Linked DNA regions of Thiohalobacter thiocyanaticus. The protein of the gene in region 1 interacts with the protein of each later gene in a pairwise test. Links are inferred from orthologs where the notes say so. Each region holds a gene or a part of one and is shown on either strand. Other genes may lie near its edges. The genes, in order: ribD and accC.

Region 1 (3,311 bases):
CACCACCACCACCCACAAGACCCTGCGCGGCCCGCGCGGCGGCCTGATTCTGGCGAAATCCAATCCGGACCTGGAGAAGAAGTTCAACTCCATGGTCTTTCCCGGCACCCAGGGCGGTCCACTGATGCACGTCATCGCCGGCAAGGCAGTGGCCTTCAAGGAGGCCCTGGAGCCGGCCTTCAAGGACTACCAGCAGCAGGTGGTGAACAATGCCCGCGCCATGGCCGAGACCCTGATCGAGCGCGGTTACAAAATCGTCTCCGGCGGCACCGATGACCACCTGTTCCTGGTCGACCTGATCGACAAAGGCATCACCGGCAAGGCCGCCGACGCCGCCCTGGGCAATGCCAACATCACGGTCAACAAGAACGCCGTGCCCAACGACCCGCAGTCGCCGTTCGTCACCAGCGGCATCCGCATCGGCACCCCGGCCATGACCACCCGCGGCTTCAAGGAAAAGGAAGCCAAGGAACTGGCCGGCTGGATCTGCGACATCCTCGATGATGTCGAGAACGAGGCGGCGCAGTCTGAGGTGCGCGCCAAGGTGCTGGAACTGTGCAAGCGGTTTCCGGTATATAAACAATAGATTCAAGATGCAGGATGCAAGAGGCAAGTCGCTTGCTCATGCTTGCATCCTGCATCTTGCGACTTGTGCCTGACGAACATGCACTGCCCTTTCTGCGGAGCCATTGAAACCAAGGTCATCGACTCGCGCCTGGCCAACGAGGGCGCGCAGGTGCGGCGTCGGCGCGAGTGCCTGAGCTGCGGCGAACGCTTCACCACCTTCGAGCAGGCGGTGCTGGTGATGCCGCGCATCGTCAAGCGCGATGGCACCCGTGAGCCGTTCAATGAGGACAAGCTGCGCGCCGGCATCCTGCGGGCACTGGAAAAACGGCCGGTGGCCACCGAGCAGGTGGAGGCGGCCATCGAGCGCATCCAGAAGCACATCAGTGCCTCCGGTGAGCGTGAGCTGGACGCGCGCCAGGTCGGCGAGTGGATCATGCTGGAGCTGCGCGCCCTGGACCAGGTCGCCTATGTGCGCTTTGCCTCGGTGTATCGCAGCTTCCAGGACGTCAAGGCCTTCCGCGAGGAGATCGACCGACTGGAGAACGAACCCTCGCCGGAGGAGAAGCGCGACCAGATCCCCTTGCTGCCGGATGAGAAGTAGGGTTGTGACGTACTCAGCGCAGGTGGCGGACGCCGACGACATCCGTTACATGAGCCGCGCCCTGCAGCTGGCGCGCCGGGGGCTGTATACCACTGATCCCAATCCCCGCGTCGGCTGTGTGTTGGTGAAGGACGGCGAAATCGTCGGCGAAGGCTGGCATGAACGTGCCGGCCAGCCCCATGCCGAGGTGCATGCCCTGCGGGCGGCCGGCGCGCGCGCCCGGGGAGCGACGGCCTATGTCACGCTGGAGCCCTGCAGTCATCACGGCCGCACGCCGCCCTGCAGCGAGGCGCTGATCGGGGCCGGTGTCGACCGGGTGGTGGCGGCGATGCAGGACCCGAACCCGCAGGTGGCGGGCGAGGGCCTGGCCCGGCTCGAGGCCGCCGGCATTGTCACCGAATCCGGGGTGCTGGCGAGTGAAAGCGCCGCGCTCAATCCGGGGTTCATTCAGCGCATGCGCAACGGCCGGCCCTGGGTACGCTGCAAGCTGGCCATGAGCCTGGACGGGCGCACAGCGCTGGCCTCGGGCGAGAGTCAGTGGATCACCGGGCCGGCGGCCCGGGCCGATGTGCACCGGCTGCGCGCGCGCAGTTCGGCCATCCTCACGGGCAGCGGTACCGTGCTGGCGGACGACCCCTCGCTCACGGCACGACCGGATGGGATGGATGACTCCGAACTGCTGCAGCCGCTGCGGGTGGTACTGGACACGCGGCTCACCCTGGCGCCCACGGCGAAGCTGCTCAGTCAGCCTGGTCAGACTCTGGTGCTGACCGCCAGCGACGATGCCGCACGGCGCCAGGCGCTGGAGGCCGCCGGCGCCGAGGTGGCGGTGCTGCCGGTGCGCGATGATCGACTGGATCTGCCCGCCGCGTTGAGGCTGCTCGGTGAGCGTGAGCTCAATGAGGTCATGGTCGAGGCCGGTCCGACCCTGGCCGGGGCGATGCTGCAGGCCGGGCTGGTGGATGAGCTGATAATCTATATGGCCCCGCAACTGCTGGGCGATGCAGCCCGGGGACTGTTTCATCTGCCGGGTCTGGCCACCATGGCGGACCGCGTGGCACTGACGATCGAGGATATCCGCGCGGTGGGACCGGACTGGCGCATTCGCGCCCGGTTGAAGTGATTTGGGAATGGCCACGGACTACACGGAAAGCACGGACGAATCAAAATTCTTGAGACCTTGCAAATGCCTGGAAGGTTGCCCGTCATCCCGGCGAATGCCGGGATCCAGGAACCACAGCGGATAATGGATTCCCGCCTTCGCGGGAATGACGGTTTAGCCATGTAGGTCGGGTTTGCGCAGCGTAACCCGACATATACGGCGGCAACGTCGGGTTACGCCCATTCGGGCTAACCCGACCTACGATGCCATGAAATTTTGGTTTGTCCGTGCTTTCCGTGTAGTCCGTGGCCATTTGAGAATTTGAAGAGAGAACCGACCCATGTTCACAGGCATCATCCAGGCCATCGGCGAGATTGCCGCGCTGCAGCCGGGCGGCGAGGATACCCGTGTTCGCGTCCGCACCGGTAAGCTGGCGCTCGATGACGTCTCACCCGGCGACAGTATTGCCGTCAACGGCGTGTGCCTGACGGTGGTGGAACTGCCCGGCGACGGTTTCTGGGCCGATGTTTCCGGCGAGACCCTGGCGCGTACCGGCTTTCGCGACCTTACGGTCGGGAGCCGGGTGAACCTGGAACAGGCCCTGACCCCGACCACTCGGCTGGGCGGTCACCTGGTCAGCGGCCACGTGGACGGCGTCGGTACGGTGCTCGAGCGCCGCTCCGAGGGCCGTTCGGAGCGTTTTCGCATACAGGCGCCCGCGGGTCTGGCAAAATATATCGCCGAAAAGGGCTCGATCTGCGTCGACGGAGTGAGTCTCACGGTCAATGCGGTCGAGGGCGCGGCCTTCGATCTCAACATCGTGCCGCACACCCTGCAGGAGACCACCATCGGCGGGTACCGCAGCGGTACCCGGGTGAACCTGGAGGTGGACATCATCGCCCGCTATCTGGAGCGGCTGTTGCTGGGCGAGCGGGCGGCCGAGCCGGGCAGCGGGATCAGCGCTGCCTTTCTGGCCGAGCATGGATTTATCAAATGACTTTTTCCGTCATTGCCGCGCTGAGCATCGCAATGACAGGTAAG
Region 2 (3,167 bases), 390 kb from region 1 along the record:
GCCCATGCCGGCCGCAGCCCCGGCCGCGCCGATGCCTGCTGCGGGCGCGCCGGCGGCTGAGCCGGCCGCGGAGGCCGCGCCGGCCATCCCGGCCGGGCACCAGGTCACCTCGCCCATGGTGGGCACCTTCTACCGCGCGCCCTCGCCGGGCGCCACGCCCTTCGTCGAGGTCGGTCAGCGGGTCAATGCCGGTGATACCCTGTGCATCATCGAGGCGATGAAGATGCTCAATCAGATCGAGGCCGACAAGGCCGGCACCGTGGTGGCCATCCTGGTCGAGAACGGCCAGCCGGTGGAGTTCGGCGAGCCGTTGTTCGTGATTGAGTGAATTCAGGATCAAGAGCGCCACGGAATACACGGAAAGCACGGAAAAATATTAATGTGTTCAGGGAGGAACGCATATGTTGGTGGAAAAAGGGCTGACTTACGGTATCCGTGGGTGTGTTTATGAGGTATACCGGCAGCTGGGTGCTGGATTTCTGGAAAAGGTATACGAAAAGGCGCTGCTCAGGGAACTTTGCCTGCAGGGGCTCAATGCTGAGGCGCAGGTGCCCTTGAGGGTCGAATACAAGGGCGAGGTTGTGGGTGAATATCTGGCCGATATTCTGGTTGAGTTCAAGGTGCTTGTTGAACTCAAGGCCCAAACAGAGCTGTCTAAAGTGCATGAGGCGCAATTGGTCAATTACCTGCGTGCCAGCAGCAAAAAGGTGGGATTGCTGGTGAATTTCACCCATCCCAGGGCCGAGATCAAGCGCATTATCATCTGAAATTGAATCATTCCGTGCCTTCCGTGTATTCCGTGGCGCTCTTAATTTTTATGAAATCGATAAACCATGCTGGATAAAGTTGTCATCGCAAACCGCGGCGAGATCGCGCTGCGTATCCTCCGCGCCTGCCGGGAACTGGATATCCGTACCGTGGCGGTGCATTCCACTGTCGACCGGGACCTCAAGCATGTGCGCCTGGCCGACGAGACGGTGTGCATCGGCGGGGCGCCCTCGACGGAGAGTTATCTCAACATCCCGGCCCTGATCAGTGCGGCCGAGGTCACCGATGCCGTGGCCATCCATCCCGGCTACGGCTTCCTGTCCGAGAATGCCGATTTTGCCGAGCAGGTCGAACGCAGCGGCTTCATCTTCATCGGCCCGCGCGCCGAGACCATCCGCACCATGGGCGACAAGGTCGCGGCCATCAAGGCGATGAAGGCCGCCGGCGTGCCGTGTGTGCCGGGCTCGGACGGGCCGCTGGGCGATGACCCCGACACCAACCTGCGGCTGGCGCGCGAGATCGGCTACCCGGTCATCATCAAGGCCGCCGGCGGCGGCGGCGGGCGCGGCATGCGGGTGGTGCATTCCGAGGCGGCGCTGCTCAACGCCATCACCCTGACCCAGACCGAGGCCGAGGCGGCCTTCGGCAATGCCATGGTCTACATGGAGAAGTTCCTGGAGCATCCGCGTCATGTGGAGTTCCAGGTGCTGGCCGACGGCGAGGGCAACGCCATCCACCTGGGCGAGCGCGACTGCTCCATGCAGCGCCGCCATCAGAAGGTGGTCGAGGAGGCGCCGGCGCCGGGCATCAGCCCCGAGCAGCGTGCCCAGATGGGCGAGCGCTGCGCCGAGGCCTGCCGCAAAATCAACTACCGCGGCGCGGGGACCTTCGAGTTCCTGTTCGAGAACGGCGAGTTCTTCTTCATCGAGATGAACACCCGGGTGCAGGTCGAGCACCCGGTCACCGAGATGATCACCGGCGTGGACATCGTCAAGGAGCAGCTGCGCATCGCCGCCGGCCAGGGCCTGTCCTATCGCCAGGACGACATCCACATCAGCGGCCATGCGGTGGAATGCCGCATCAACGCCGAGGACCCGCGCAGCTTCCTGCCCTCGCCGGGCACCATCCAGCAGTTCCATCCGCCCGGTGGCCCCGGCATCCGCTGGGATTCGCACATCTACAACGGTTACCGGGTGCCGCCCAACTACGATTCCATGATCGGCAAGCTGATCGCCCACGGCGAGACCCGCGAGGCTGCGCTGGCGCGCATGCGCGGGGCGCTGTCGGAACTGGTGGTCGACGGCATCAGGACCAACATCGAACTGCATCGCGACATCTGCAGCGACAGTGCCTTCATCCGCGGCGGTACCGATATCCACTACCTGGAGAAGAAACTGGGGTTGTGAAGATCAGGAGCGCCACGGAATACACGGAAGGCACGGAACTTATTGATTCTTGAAAGCCCAAACATTACCCACGTCATTCCCGCGCAGGCGGGAATCCATAAACCGCCGCGGCTGCTGGATCCCCGCCTGCGCGGGGATGACGATGTCTTTAGTCCTGTCGCCAATCTCATTTCCGTGCCTTCCGTGTATTCCGTGGCGCTCTTGATCAATTAAACATGCCCTGGATTCAACTCTCTCTCGAAGCCGGTGATCTCGACCTGGAGCAACTCTCCGACCTGCTGCTGGAGGCCGGCGCGGTCTCGGTGACCTTCCAGGATGCCGCCGACGAGCCGGTGCTGGAGCCGGCACCGGGGGCCACGCCCCTGTGGTCGCGAACCCGGGTGGTGGCGCTGTTCGAGGCCGGGGCCGAGCCGGCGCAGTTGATTGCCGGTCTGCGGGCGCCGCTGGGCGAGGCGGCAGAACGGATCGAGTCAGCGACCCTGGAGGATCGCGACTGGGTCCGGGCCTGGATGGATGAATTCCGGCCCATGCGCTTCGGCGAGCGGGTCTGGATCTGCCCCTCGCATCAGCCGCCGCCCGATCCGGACGCGGTCAATATTCTGCTCGACCCCGGACTGGCCTTCGGCACCGGCACCCATCCGACCACGGCCCTGTGTCTGGAATGGCTGGACCGGCACCCGCCGGCGGACCTGGAGGTGATCGACTACGGCTGCGGCTCGGGCGTGCTCGCCATTGCCGCGCTCAAGCTGGGCGCGCGTCATGTCTGGGCTGTGGACAACGATCCCCAGGCCCTGATTGCCACCCGCGACAATGCCGGGCGCAACGGCGTGGGCGAGGGCGTCGACACCTGTTTGCCGGAGGATGTGCCGGCGCTGCAGGCCGACCTGATGCTGGCCAATATCCTCGCCAACCCGCTGGTGGAACTGGCGCCGACCCTGGCCGGGCAGGTGCGCCCCGGCGGGATGATTGTCCTGTCCGGCATCCTGGCCGAAC

The links.
Region 2: the proteins of ribD (region 1) and accC interact in binary tests that used the Escherichia coli proteins (3 or more experiments, as listed by UniProt). The link is inferred for Thiohalobacter thiocyanaticus from one-to-one orthologs.

What each region holds. Positions count from the first base shown.
Region 1 is NZ_AP018052.1:1,234,064-1,237,374, forward strand. What follows is about bases 261-3,254. They hold ribD (bifunctional diaminohydroxyphosphoribosylaminopyrimidine deaminase/5-amino-6-(5-phosphoribosylamino)uracil reductase RibD), read left to right. Parts: upstream 261-1,217; coding sequence 1,218-2,291; downstream 2,292-3,254. Other genes in these bases: glyA (serine hydroxymethyltransferase), read left to right, coding at 261-586; nrdR (transcriptional regulator NrdR), read left to right, coding at 665-1,168; CFK21_RS05815 (riboflavin synthase), read left to right, coding at 2,611-3,254. Also shown: more of glyA, read left to right, coding at 1-260; more of CFK21_RS05815, read left to right, coding at 3,255-3,267. UniProt on the Escherichia coli protein: Converts 2,5-diamino-6-(ribosylamino)-4(3h)-pyrimidinone 5'-phosphate into 5-amino-6-(ribosylamino)-2,4(1h,3h)-pyrimidinedione 5'-phosphate.
Region 2 is NZ_AP018052.1:840,513-843,679, forward strand. Bases 154-3,003 are described here. They hold accC (acetyl-CoA carboxylase biotin carboxylase subunit), read left to right. Parts: upstream 154-833; coding sequence 834-2,174; downstream 2,175-3,003. Other genes in these bases: accB (acetyl-CoA carboxylase biotin carboxyl carrier protein), read left to right, coding at 154-328; CFK21_RS03910 (GxxExxY protein), read left to right, coding at 402-767; prmA (50S ribosomal protein L11 methyltransferase), read left to right, coding at 2,390-3,003. Outside these bases: more of accB, read left to right, coding at 1-153; more of prmA, read left to right, coding at 3,004-3,167. UniProt on the Escherichia coli protein: This protein is a component of the acetyl coenzyme A carboxylase complex; first, biotin carboxylase catalyzes the carboxylation of the carrier protein and then the transcarboxylase transfers the carboxyl group to form malonyl-CoA.